4 regions of the Pseudomonas iranensis genome follow, and region 1 is predicted to be linked to each of the others. Evidence: predicted binding sites of a transcription regulator. Region 1 holds the regulator's gene; each other region holds the start of a gene.
The links. Region 1 encodes sigma-54, which starts transcription at its own class of promoters, with help from an activator protein. Its sites were predicted from a motif close to ANTGGCATNNANNTTGCTNT; they were not measured.

Region 1 (3,395 bases):
CGGTGGTGAGCGCCGCCGGGTGGAAATCGCTCGTGCCCTGGCCACTGCGCCGAAATTCATCCTGCTCGACGAACCGTTCGCCGGTGTCGACCCGATCTCGGTCGGCGACATCAAGCAGATCATCCATCACCTCAAGGCCAAGGGCATCGGTGTGCTGATCACCGACCACAACGTCCGTGAAACCCTGGATATCTGCGAAACCGCTTACATCGTCAACGACGGTCAACTGATCGCCGAAGGTGATGCCGAAACCATCCTGGCCAACGATCTGGTCAAGGAAGTGTATCTGGGTCACGAGTTCCGCCTGTAAGCGCGACAGCGCTGTATCGATTCAAGGCGCATTTATCCGCTTTAATTGTTACAGCGCTCTAGGCAAACACTTCAGTTTCAGGCATATAATTTGCTTAAGTTTGGCGCTTCGGCGCCCTGTAGTGGATGGCGCAAAGCGCCGGCGAATAAGGTGTTAAGCCCCTGCCATGAAACCATCGCTAGTCTTGAGAATGGGCCAGCAGCTGACGATGACACCGCAGCTGCAACAGGCCATCCGCCTGCTCCAATTGTCGACCCTGGACCTGCAACAGGAGATCCAGGAGGCTCTGGAATCCAATCCGATGCTCGAGCGCCAGGAAGAAGGCGACGACTTCGACAACGCCGATCCTCTGGCCGACAACGCCGAACAGAAGCCCGCCGAAATCCAGGAACCCTCCTACCAGGAAACCGCCCCGACGGTGGACAACCTCGAGGATGGCGAATGGAACGAGCGCATCCCCAACGAACTGCCAGTAGATACCGCCTGGGAAGACGTCTACCAGACCAGCGCCAGTAGCCTGCCGAGCAGCGATGACGATGAGTGGGATTTCACCACCCGCACGTCCGCCGGCGAGAGCCTGCAGAGCCATCTGCTCTGGCAACTGAACCTGGCGCCGATGTCCGACACCGATCGCCTGATCGCCGTCACCCTGATCGACTGCATCAACAATCAGGGCTATCTGGACGAAACACTCGAAGAAATTCTTGAAGCGTTCGATCCTGAACTGGACATCGAGCTCGACGAGATCGAAGCCGTCCTGCATCGCATCCAGCAATTCGAGCCCGCCGGTATCGGCGCCCGCAACCTCAGCGAATGCCTGCTGCTGCAACTTCGCCAGTTGCCAGCCAAAACACCGTGGTTGGCCGAGGCCAAGCGCCTCGTCGCCGATTACATCGACCTGCTCGGCAGCCGCGATTACAGCCAGTTGATGCGCCGGATGAAGCTCAAGGAAGACGAGCTGCGCCAGGTCATCGAACTGGTGCAGAGTCTCAATCCGCGTCCGGGCTCGCAGATCGAGTCGACCGAAGCCGAATACGTCATTCCCGATGTGATCGTGCGCAAGGACAACGAGCGCTGGCTGGTCGAGCTGAACCAGGAATCGGTGCCCCGCCTTCGCGTCAACGCCCAATACGCCGGTTTTGTGAAGCGTGCCGACACCAGCGCCGACAACACCTTCATGCGTAATCAATTGCAGGAAGCCCGCTGGTTCATCAAGAGCCTGCAGAGCCGCAACGAAACCCTGATGAAAGTGGCCACGCAGATCGTCGAACATCAGCGCGGTTTCCTCGAATACGGCGACGAAGCGATGAAGCCGTTGGTATTGCATGACATCGCCGAAGCGGTCGGCATGCACGAATCGACGATTTCCCGGGTGACCACGCAAAAATTCATGCATACCCCGCGCGGTATTTATGAGCTGAAATACTTTTTCTCCAGCCACGTCAGCACCGCCGAAGGCGGCGAATGCTCGTCCACGGCGATCCGCGCGATCATCAAAAAACTGGTCGCTGCGGAAAATCAGAAAAAGCCGTTGAGTGACAGCAAGATCGCTGGTTTACTGGAGGCACAAGGCATTCAGGTGGCTCGCCGCACCGTCGCCAAGTACCGCGAATCCCTCGGAATCGCGCCTTCGAGCGAACGCAAGCGGTTGATGTAAGCCACGTTACAGCGTTCCAGTGGCAGGCTTTTCGGCCTGCCGCTTTATGCACTGGCAACGAAGGAGAAGCTGTATGCAAGTCAACATCAGTGGACACCAACTGGAAGTGACCCAACCTCTGCGTTCCTACATCGAGGAAAAACTCCAACGACTGGAGCGACATTTCGACAAGATCACCAACGTGCAGGTCACGATGTGCGTCGAAAAGCTGAAGCAGAAGATCGAAGCCACCTTGCATATCCCCGGCAGCGAAGTGGTCGCCAACGCAGAAGATACCGACATGTATGCTGCGATCGACTCACTCACCGACAAGCTGGATCGCCAACTCAAAAAGCATAAGGAAAAGACCCAGAGCCTCCTCCAGGGCGCGACCGGTCGTTAACACCCCTATCCCATGATCCGACTTGAAACCATCCTGACCCCCGGCCGTTCCCAAGTGAACGCGCCGGGCGGCAGCAAGAAAAAAGCCCTCGAACAGATTGCCAACCTGATCCACCGCGAAGTACCGGATCTGGCGATGCAGGATGTCTTCGAGGCGCTGATCGCCCGTGAAAAACTCGGTTCCACCGGTTTTGGCAACGGCATCGCCATTCCCCACTGCCGCCTCAAGGGCTGCGCGGGGCCAGTGAGTGCCCTGTTGCACCTCGAAGCCCCGATCGATTTCGACGCCATCGACGGCGCCCCGGTGGACCTGCTGTTCGTGCTGCTGGTCCCGGAAGCCGCGACCGATGCGCATCTGGAATTACTGCGCCAGATCGCCAGCATGCTCGACCGCAAGGAAGTGCGCGAAAAACTGCGCAGCGCTCCGAGCAACGAAGCCTTGTACCAGGTTGTAGTGGACGAGCAGAACGGGCACTAATCATGCGTTTGATCATTGTCAGTGGCCGTTCGGGCTCGGGTAAAAGTACCGCCCTGAATGTCCTTGAGGACAACGGCTACTACTGCATCGACAATCTGCCGGCCGGTTTGCTGCCGGAACTGGCCGAGCGTGCGCTGATTCACACGGAGCTGGCGCAGCCGCTGGTCGCCGTGTCGATCGATGCACGCAACCTGCCCAGCCATCTGTCACGCTTTCCCGAATTGCTCGAAGACGTGCGTGCCAAGCATATCAAGTGCGATGTGTTGTACCTGGACGCCGACGAAGAAACCTTGCTCAAGCGTTTTTCCGAGACCCGTCGTCGTCACCCGCTGAGCAACGCCAATCGCTCGCTGGCCGAGGCGATTCACGATGAAACCGCCCTGCTCGGCCCGATCGCCGATCTGGCTGACCTGAAAATCAACACCACCAGCCTGAATCTGTATCAACTGCGCGATACCCTGAAGTTGCGCCTGTTGAATCAGCCTGAGCCCGGCACGGCGTTTCTGGTTGAGTCATTTGGCTTCAAGCGCGGCATGCCGGTCGATGCCGATCTGGTCTTCGATGTGCGC
Region 2 (3,395 bases), 910 kb from region 1:
GATGACGGCATGCGTTTCGTCGCCACCACCACTGAAAAATTCGACGTGATCATCTCCGACTCCACCGACCCGATCGGCCCGGGCGAAGTGCTGTTCTCGGAGAACTTCTACCAGGCATGCCACCGCTGCCTGAACGAAGGTGGCATCCTCGTCACTCAGAACGGCACGCCGTTCATGCAGATCGACGAAGTCAAAACCACCGCCGGTCGCCTGCGCAGCCTGTTCCCGGACTGGCATTTCTATCAGGCCGCCGTGCCGACCTACATCGGCGGTTCGATGACCTTCGCCTGGGGCTCGACCAACCCGGCGTACCGCAAGCTCAGCCGTGAAACCCTGCAACAGCGCTTCATCGGCAGCGGCATCGTCACCCGTTACTACAACCCGGAAATCCACATCGGCGCGTTCGCCTTGCCGCAATACGTGCTGCAAGCGGTCAACAAGCCGAGCAACGACTGATCACGCTGACGTCGCTCTGCAAGGGAGCCTTTGTGGCGAGGGGATTTATCCCCGTTGGGATGCGCAGCATCCCTGAACCGGCCTGCGCGGTGATCCGTTTAGCCGCATTGGGCGGTATTACGATTGCTGCGCATCCGGACGGGGATAAATCCCCTCGCCACAGAGTTCGCCCTATCGATAGGATGGTTATTTTCACCGTTGTCGGCTGTAATCCTTTTGAACCAACTATCGCGGAAAAAAGTCGAGATAGAGGTAAGCCCATTTACGGGTTGATCGAGGAGGCACTGATGCAAAAGTGGAAAGTCACTTTCGTGGATGATCACGGTGAAATTGTCGATGAAATCTTCGAACGTGAGGAATGCCCGTCCGATGATGAAGCCGCACGGCTCGTCAAAGAGCGGCTTCTTCCGGTCGCCGCCCAGCTGGATCTCAACGATCTGGAAGGGCGCACCGCCGATGCCGGGGTGAAAAACCTCAAGACCCAGAACGGCATCGAAATCCGCAGCATCACCCCTGCCTGAACACTTCCTGTCATCTCGTAAACCAGGCCTTGGCAGCGGCGCTCTCTTGGGGCTACTCTGCAAGCGAGATCAGCGAATGGATCGCTAAGGTCTGGTCTTGTCAGCTACATGCTTGTTTCCCGCGCGCAACCACGTTGCCTTAGTACTTAGGCCAAAAGGCCCGGGGCGGGAATACGGAAAGTCTATCCATCAATCGAGGGGGACGATTCATGAGCACAGCCTATCAAGAAGACATCAGCAGCAACGTTCTGCGCCGCATGAAAGAAGGCGGTTTCGATTTTTCCCGGTTCCATCCCATCGAGTTCTACGCGATTTTCCCGGACGAGGAGCGGGCGCGCAGGGCAGCAGGCAAATTTCGTGGTGAATCCATCAATGCCCAGGTCAGTGCGCGCGACGACGGCGCTTGGTCGCTGGAATTGAGCAAAGTGATGTACGCAACCTATGACGACATCGGCGATTTCGAGCAAGGCTTTTCAGCCGTGGTCGAACCGCTGGGCGGCATTATCGAGGGTTGGGGCGTGAAGCAGGAGGTGCGCAATCGTTACCGGTTGAATTGATATTGCGCATTGTCTGTCGGGCAACGGCTGACCTTCGGGTCGGCCGTTGTCGTTTCTGGCTTCTGCATATCGCAGTGGCAAAACCCTGAAACAAGAATCCCGGGCAAAAAAAAGCCACCGGAGAGGGTGGCTAAAAGGGAAGACGGGTATGCAATAAAGTCCTGTCGGGACGGGGCTGCCAAGGCAGTTCAGATCATTTGAGCTGTCTACTTCGCGGCGGCGTGCCGGGGAAGTTTTGCAGCGAATGCGCGGATTATCCGCGGTCGCGGCCGGGCAGTGAAATCAACTCTGACTATGCTGGTGATAGGCGATGCAGTGCGTCGCAATGAAGCGGGGGCAATCGGGCCGGGGCATTTGCCGCACAGGAATGGTGCGCAGCCTTCGGCGTGGATCTACAACCGATTGAAATCAAAGCGTTTATGCCGATGGCACGGGCCTTGCGAAGGCCTGTATGTCCGGAGTGACAAGGAGTACGGCATGATCCGCACCTATTTTGACGAGATGTACGATGCCGGCGGCCTGGTCCGCCCGCATTACCGGGAATTTGCCCGCTGGCTGGCCGAGACGCCCGACGAGCTGCTCGCGCAGCGCCGCCGCGAGGCCGATCTGTTGTTTCACCGGGCCGGGATCACCTTCACGCTCTATGGCGACGAGCAGGGCACCGAGCGCCTGATTCCGTTCGATACCATTCCCCGCAGCATTCCGGCCAGTGAATGGCGGATTGTCGAGCGCGGCTGCATCCAGCGGGTCAAGGCGTTGAACATGTTTCTCGCCGACCTCTACCACGAGCAGCGCATCATCAAGGCCGGGATCATTCCCGCCGAACAGGTGCTGGCCAACGAGCAATACCAGTTGGCAATGCAGGGCCTGGATCTGCACCGCGACATCTACTCGCATATCTCCGGCGTCGATCTGGTGCGCGATGGCGATGGCACTTATTACGTTCTCGAAGACAACCTGCGCACACCCAGCGGCGTCAGCTACATGCTCGAGGACCGCAAGATGATGATGCGCCTGTTCCCCGAACTGTTCTCCGCCCAGCGCATCGCCCCGATCGATCACTATCCCAATCTGCTGCTCGACACCCTGAAAAGCTCAAGCCCGATCGACAATCCGAGCGTGGTGGTGTTGACGCCGGGACGCTTCAACAGCGCGTTCTTCGAACATGCGTTTCTGGCGCGGGAAATGGGCGTGGAACTGGTCGAAGGTGCGGATCTGTTCGTGCGTGACGACAAAGTCTTCATGCGCACCACTGACGGCCCGAAAGCGGTCGACGTGATCTACCGCCGGCTCGACGACGCCTTCCTCGATCCGCTGGCATTCAACCCGGACTCGATGCTCGGCGTGCCGGGGCTGTTGTCGTCCTATCGTTCCGGCAACGTGGTGCTGGCCAACGCCATCGGCACCGGCGTGGCGGACGATAAATCGGTGTACCCGTTTGTCACCGACATGATCCGTTTCTACCTCGACGAAGAGCCGATTCTGAAAAACGTCCCGACCTGGCAGTGCCGCAACCCGTCCGAGCTGTCCCACGTGCTGGCCAATCTTCCGGAACTGGTGGTCAAGGAAACCCAAGGTTCCGGCGGTTACGGGATGCTGGTCGGGCCGGCCGCGACGACGGCGGAAATCGATGCCTTTCGTGAGCGCATCAAAGCCAAACCCCATGCCTACATCGCGCAGCCGACGCTGTCGCTGTCGACCTGTCCGACCTTTGTCGAGAACGGCATTGCACCGCGCCATATCGATTTGCGTCCGTTTGTGTTGTCCGGTCGCGAAACCCGTGTGGTGCCTGGCGGTTTGACCCGTGTCGCGTTGCGTGAAGGCTCCCTGGTGGTGAATTCCTCCCAGGGCGGCGGCACCA
Region 3 (3,395 bases), 610 kb from region 1:
GCTGGCCATAGGGCTGGTCGTCGAGCAGCAGCCTTAATTGATGCGGCGGTTGCAGGCGCGGCTTGATCAGAACATTGACCGTAAAGGTGCCGTTATTGGCGCGCAGCGCCTCGTCAGTGGGCAGACCGGCGAGTTCGAGGATTTCATAGGCGTTGCGCGGTGGTTGCGGTTGTTCTGCGGTGGGTGCCTGCGGCGCACTCGGTGCTTGCGGCTCGACCCGATTGAGTGGCGGCAGCTCGACCGGTTGCGCCTGCACGCCGTCCGGCGGCTGATTGCTGTACGCCGTGTTGCCGTTGGCGTCGGTGTACTTGTAGATCTGCGCGGCGGCGGGCAGGGCGATCAGCAGCAGAATGTAGGGAAACGTGCGACCCATGAAATCGACCGGGGTTGGAAGCGATGGGTAGCAGCATAGGACAGGTGGCGCGGTTGGCCCAACTGGCGACACATTCAAAGATCATTCAGACACCACAGATCGCCTGTGGGAGCGAGCCTGCTCGCGAAGGCGTCGCGTCAGTCACCATCATCTTCAATGACACACCGCTTTCGCGAGCGGGCTCGCTCCCACAGGGTAAATGAACTGCGCCGGGCAATAAAAAAGGCCTCCCGAAGGAGGCCTCTTGTGTCACGCCACTTTACGCAGCGCTACCGGATCAGCAGCTGTAGTACAGCTCATATTCCAGTGGGTGTACGAAGGTGCGAACCTTGATTTCTTCTTCCGATTTCAGCGCGATGTAAGCGTCGATGAAGTCGTCGGAGAACACGCCGCCCTTGGTCAGGAAGGCGCGGCCCTTGTCCAGCTCTTCCAGGGCTTCTTTCAGGCTGCCGCAAACCTGTGGAATCTCTTTCGCCTCTTCAGGCGGCAGGTCGTACAGGTTTTTGTCGGCAGCATCGCCTGGGTGGATCTTGTTCTGGATACCGTCCAGACCGGCCATCAGCAGTGCTGCGAAGGCCAGGTACGGGTTGGCAGCCGGATCCGGGAAGCGTGCTTCGATACGGCGGGCTTTCGGGCTCGACACGTATGGAATACGGATCGAAGCGGAACGGTTGCGCGCCGAGTAGGCCAGCATTACCGGAGCTTCGAAGCCTGGCACCAGACGCTTGTAGGAGTTGGTCGCCGGGTTGGTGAAGCCGTTCAGGGCCTTACCGTGCTTGATGATGCCGCCGATGAAGTACAGAGCGGTATCGGACAGGCCGGCATAGCCTTCACCTGCGAAGGTGTTCTTGCCGTCTTTCCAGATCGACATGTGTACGTGCATGCCCGAACCGTTGTCGCCGTACAGCGGCTTCGGCATGAAGGTCGCGGTGCGGCCGTAAGCGTCGGCAACGTTGTGCACAACGTATTTCAGGGTCTGAACTTCGTCAGCCTTCTTCACGAGGGTGTTGAACTTGACGCCGATTTCGTTCTGGCCGGCAGTTGCCACTTCGTGGTGGTGAACTTCAACCGACTGACCCATTTCTTCCAGTGCGTTGCACATGGCGGTACGGATTTCGTGGTCGTGGTCGAACGGTGGAACCGGGAAGTAGCCGCCTTTCACGCCTGGACGGTGACCCTTGTTGCCGCCTTCGATGTCCTGGTCGGACATCCACGAGCCTTGCTCGGAGTAGATCTTGAACATCGAACCGGAGATGTCCGACTTGAACTTCACCGAGTCGAAGATGAAGAATTCTGGCTCTGGACCGGCGAATACGGTGTCGCCGATACCGGTGGCTTTCAGGTGCTCTTCGGCGCGCTTGGCGATCGCACGTGGGTCGCGATCGTAGCCCTGCATGCTCGAAGGCTCGATGATGTCGCACACCAGAATCAGGGTTGGGTCTTCGGTGAACGGATCGAGCACGGCAGTTTCGTCGACCGGCATCAGGATCATGTCGGAGGCTTCGATACCTTTCCAACCGGAGATGGAGGAACCGTCGAACATCTTGCCGACTTCGAAGAAGTCGTCATCCAGCGCATCGCGAGCCGGCATGGTCACGTGGTGCTGAGTGCCTTTGGTGTCCGTGAAGCGCAGATCAATCCACTTGACGTCATGATCTTTGATGAGTTGAACCGACTTCGACATAGTGTCCTCCGGGTGAATTAGGGCGGGTAGTGGATGCCCTTAATAATGGTGATGCCGGCGCGAATACTCTGCCAAGGCAACCTGCCTCACAAGGGAGCAAATTGCATGCCAGTGCCCCAGCATGGGTTTTTTGCCCCAAATTCACGCTTATTAAGGTGCGCAGGCAACTGAATCGACAAATATCGCCCCGTAATGTTGCGTTTAATTCCATAAATGACCTGTTTTGGTGCGCGCAAAACCTTCTGCACATTAACTGGTTAAACCTTGAGCAATTTCCGCTATAATCCGCGCCCCCCTTTTTCGGCTGGCCGTTCGCGCGCTGTTTTCATGAAACTTATCGTAAAAGTCTTCCCCGAGATCACCATCAAAAGCCGACCTGTCCGGACGAAATTCATCCGCCAGTTGGCCAAGAACATCCGCACCGTGCTCCGTGACCTGGACCCGGCCGTGGTGGTGAACGGCGTGTGGGACAATCTCGAGCTGGAAACCCGCGTTACCGACCCCAAAGCCTTGAAAGAGATGGGCGAGCGCCTGACCTGCATGCCGGGGATCGCGCACTTTCTGCAGATCGACGAGTACCCGCTGGGCGACTTCGACGACATCACCGAGAAGTGCAAACAGCACTACGGCGATGCGCTGGCCGGGAAGATTTTCTCGGTGCGCTGCAAGCGCGCAGGCAAGCATGCGTTCAGCTCGATGGACGTGGAAAAATACGTCGGCAGCAAGCTGCGTCGCGAGTGCGGTGCAGCCGGAATCGACCTCAAAGCGCCGGAAATCGAAGTCCGTATCGAAGTTCGCGACAAACGGTTGTTCGTGATTCACAGCCAGCACAACGGCATCGGCGGCTACCCGCTGGGTGCGTTGGAGCAGACGCTGGTATTGATGTCCGGCGGCTTCGATTCGACCGTGGCGGCTTATCAGATCATGCGTCGTGGCCTGATGGCGCACTTCTGCTTCTTCAATCTCGGCGGGCGTGCCCACGAATTGGGCGTGATGGAAGTCGCGCACTTCATCTGGAAGAAGTACGGCAGCTCGCAACGCGTGCTATTTGTCAGTGTGCCGTTCGAGGAAGTGTTGGGCGAAATTCTCGGCAAAGTCGATAACAGTCATATGGGCGTGGTTTTGAAGCGTATGATGTTGCGCGCCTCGTCCGAGATCGCCGAACGCCTGCACATCGATGCACTGGTGACCGGTGAAGCGATCTCCCAGGTGTCGAGCCAGACGCTGCCGAACCTGTCGGTGATCGACTGCGTGACCGATAAACTGGTGCTGCGGCCGCTGATCGTCGCGCACAAGCAGGACATCATCGACACCGCCAACGAGATCGGCACCGCCGAT
Region 4 (3,395 bases), 710 kb from region 1:
AGCCGGTGCCAATTCCTCATCCGCCGAATCCAAGCGGCCACCCGCAGCGCTGGTCCGGCCACTCTGCCCCTGCTGCGCCTGCTCCTGCCCTTGCTGCCCCTGCCAGCCACGGTTCTGGTCGGCGACGTTGACGTCGACCTGGCCCATGCCCTGCTGGTTGAACATGTCGCGCAGGCGGTGCATCTGGCTGTCGAGCGCTTCACGCACGCTCGGATGCGCGCTCATGAAGGTGACCTGGGTCTGCTGATCGGGAACCATGTTCACGCGGATATCCAGACGCCCCAGCTCCGCCGGCTGCAACTGAATGTCGGCGGCCTTCAGGTTGACGCTGGACAGGTACATCACGCGGTTGACCACTTCTTCGGTCCAGCCGCTCTGGTGCATGGCGATCGGCTGATTTACCGGCAGCGCATTGGCGGTTTTCGGCGTAGCGGCCTGGGTGAGTGCCGCCAGACGGTTGGCGAAGTCGTCGACGCGGGTGTCGCTGGTGGCGGATTTCAGGTCCTTCAGACCATCGTCGATCAACCCGCTGAAAGCTTTTTCGCCGCCCTGGCTGGTGCTGTCCTTGTCGGCCTGCACGTCGAGCATGCTGGCCATGCCGGCGGCAAAGTTCTGCGCGGCGGTCAATTCGCCGTCAGCCTGAGCTTGAGCAGGCGTGGCTTTCGGTTGCGCCTGGCTGGCGGCAGAAATATGCCCGCCCTGCTCCATCGCCATGCGCACGGCCGGCAGCGAATCGAGCGGGTCGGCTGTTGGATCAAATTCGCTGTCGGTGGCCGCCGGATCTTTGACCATGCCCGACACGACCGCCAATGCAGGCGTTTCGGTTTCCGGCTGGGCTGGCGTGGTGACTGTTGGTGCTTGCACCACAGGCGCTGCCACCAACGGCTGAACGACTTGCGCCAAGGCCGGATCAAGCGCCGGATCTACAGGCGCGGCATCGGCCACAGGGGTTTGTACCGTTTCAGTGGTGTCATCGGCAGTGGCAGTCGCGTCGTCGCTCGTCGCCGCTTTGTCGGCAGGCAACGCTTTGCCGCTATCGGCAACTGCTGGCTCGGGCGCGGCAGACTGATCTTCGCCGATATCCTTTTTGCCGCTGCTGTCCGCGACCTTGTCGCGTGCCGGCTTGACTGAATTGTCAGCACTCACGGCAGACTTGGCCGGCGCCTGATCGGCGAACACTTTGGCGAAGCTGGAGGCGTTGTCCCCGGCGTCTGCGGCCATTGCCGACGATTTGGCAGAGGCGGCTTGCGCCTTGGCCTGAGCGGCGGTCTGAAGAAGAATGTTGGGGGTCGCAGGCATGACACGGTCTCCGCTGCACTGGGATCGTAGGTACAGTTGAGCAAGATGACTGCAAGTGCCGGGCCAGTTTGGCCTGACACTTGCGAAAAGCGCCGTACGGCAGCTTCAGTGGATGTGGGCGTGGTGCTTTTCGCTTTCGTACACCGGGCGTACTTCGGCGAATTCGGAATGGATATCGGCCACCAGTTGAGCGAGCGCTTCCGGACTTTTGTCCTTGGCATTCGACTCAAGGTCCTGGCACAACTCGGCCAGTCGAACCGCGCCCATGTTGCTCGCGCTGCCCTTGAAGCTATGGGCTACATCGGATAGCGCTTTAGCGCTGGTGCTGTCCTGCAACTCGTGCAGGCGGCTTTGCGAATCTGCCAGAAAAGTCTCCAGCAATTCCGTATAGCCGTCCTCCATCACCTCGCGCAAAGTATCGAGGACTTCGCGATCTACATGTGTGTCTGTCACTTGCTCACTCCTTGATCAAGAATGGGCGGATTATGCCTCAATCTCCCAGAAAAACTCCACGCTGGCACTACGACCCTGGTCCGACCAACTGGCGTTGCGCCCCAGTTGCCGGACCAGCCCGATGCCGCGTCCCGACAAGCGGGCGTTATCCACGGGCCGCTCCATGACCCGCGCCACATCAAAGCCCTTGCCGCTGTCCTCGACGCGGATGACCAGCCGCCCGCCCTCGCCTTGCGGTTGCACCTGCAAATGCACGCGCACATAACCATCCTGCAGCGCCTCCAGCCGCGCCGCGCGCATTTCATAGTAGCGGGCGAAACCTGCCGCATCGCGTTTAAGGCTGGAGTCCAGCCCGAGCACGCCATGCTCCAGGCCATTGGAAAACAACTCGGCGAGCACGCTGTACAGCGCCCCGCTCTGCGCGCGCAGGCCATGCACCTCAAGCAGCAACTGCAAGAGGAACGGCAGCGGATTGAAGCGCCTGAGCGTGGCGCCGCGAAACTCGAAACTGGCCGACCAGTCCAGCGGGCACGACTGGCCGCTGTCGGAATACACCGGCGCCGCGCCGTGGGCCTGTGCCGACTCAAGCAGACTGACCTCGACCATGCTCACATCATCACGGGCCTGTCCGCGAAAATCGCGCAGTGCCTGTTCGATATCCTCGAACAGCCGATCCGGCTCGCGGTTCCCCGCAAACACCTGCTGCAAGCGCTCGACGCCGAACAACTGGTCATTGGCATCGCAGGTATCGATCACCCCGTCCGATAACAGAAACACCCGATCATCGACGGCCATCGGATACACATCCGTACGGTCATCGAAGGCTTGCGCGCTGAGAATCCCCAGGGGCAAATGCCGCGCCGGCAACGGCACGCGTTCGCCACTTGCCATGCGGTGCAAGTAACCGTCGGGCATGCCGCCGTTCCACACCTCCACCGAACGGCTCTGGAAACTCAGACTGAGCAACGTAGCGCAGCAGAACATGTCCACCGGCAGGATGCGTTTGAGCTTGGCGTTCATCTCGCGCAGGGTTTCGGCCAGGCCATAGCCCTTGGCGGTCATTCCATAAAACACTTCGGCCAGCGGCATCGCCCCTACCGCCGCCGGCAAGCCATGCCCGGTGAAATCGCCGAGCATGACGTGCATGTCACCGGCCGGCGTGTACGCCGCGAGCAGCAGATCGCCATTGAACAGCGCGTAAGGCGATTGCAGGTATCGGATATTCGGCGCACTCAGGCAACCGGAATGCGCGACCTTGTCGAACACCGCTTTGGCCACGCGTTGTTCGTTGAGCAGATAGTCGTGATGTCTGGCGATCAGATCGCGCTGTTGCAAGACCGTTGCCTGAAGGCGGCGCAAGCGATCCATCGCCTTGATTTTGGCGGCAAGTATCACTTGGTTGTACGGCTTCGCCAGAAAATCGTCGCCGCCAGCCTCCAGACACCGGGCCAGCGCTTCACTCTCGGTCAGCGAGGTGAGGAAGATGATCGGCACCAGCGCTTCACCCGCCAGTGCCTTGATCTGCCGCGCCGCTTCGAAGCCGTCCATCACCGGCATCAGCGCGTCCATCAACACCAGATCGGGCTGCTGCTCTTTGAACGTTTCGACCGCCTCGGCACCATTGGCCGCCGTCAGCACCTGAT

Region 2: the regulator sigma-54 is predicted to act here: its motif matches at 1,959-1,978, upstream of HU724_RS09395 (circularly permuted type 2 ATP-grasp protein).
Region 3: the regulator sigma-54 is predicted to act here: its motif matches at 2,151-2,170, upstream of glnA (type I glutamate--ammonia ligase).
Region 4: the regulator sigma-54 is predicted to act here: its motif matches at 1,337-1,356, upstream of HU724_RS08395 (flagellar hook-length control protein FliK).

What each region holds. Positions count from the first base shown of each region.
Region 1 covers NZ_CP077092.1:1,188,698-1,192,092, reverse strand. Annotated here, with positions in the region: gene lptB (LPS export ABC transporter ATP-binding protein) at 1-310, shown strand, start outside; gene HU724_RS05190 (RNA polymerase factor sigma-54) at 477-1,967, shown strand; gene hpf (ribosome hibernation-promoting factor, HPF/YfiA family) at 2,041-2,349, shown strand; gene ptsN (PTS IIA-like nitrogen regulatory protein PtsN) at 2,362-2,826, shown strand; gene rapZ (RNase adapter RapZ) at 2,829-3,395, shown strand, end outside.
Region 2 covers NZ_CP077092.1:2,102,178-2,105,572, forward strand. Annotated here, with positions in the region: gene speE (polyamine aminopropyltransferase) at 1-456, shown strand, start outside; gene HU724_RS09385 (hypothetical protein) at 744-977, shown strand; gene HU724_RS09390 (ribonuclease E inhibitor RraB) at 1,187-1,534, shown strand; gene HU724_RS09395 (circularly permuted type 2 ATP-grasp protein) at 2,012-3,395, shown strand, end outside.
Region 3 covers NZ_CP077092.1:578,656-582,050, forward strand. Annotated here, with positions in the region: gene HU724_RS02610 (DUF4124 domain-containing protein) at 1-373, opposite strand, end outside; gene glnA (type I glutamate--ammonia ligase) at 651-2,057, opposite strand; gene thiI (tRNA uracil 4-sulfurtransferase ThiI) at 2,385-3,395, shown strand, end outside.
Region 4 covers NZ_CP077092.1:1,895,282-1,898,676, reverse strand. Annotated here, with positions in the region: gene HU724_RS08395 (flagellar hook-length control protein FliK) at 1-1,299, opposite strand, end outside; gene HU724_RS08390 (Hpt domain-containing protein) at 1,405-1,752, opposite strand; gene HU724_RS08385 (ATP-binding SpoIIE family protein phosphatase) at 1,783-3,395, opposite strand, start outside.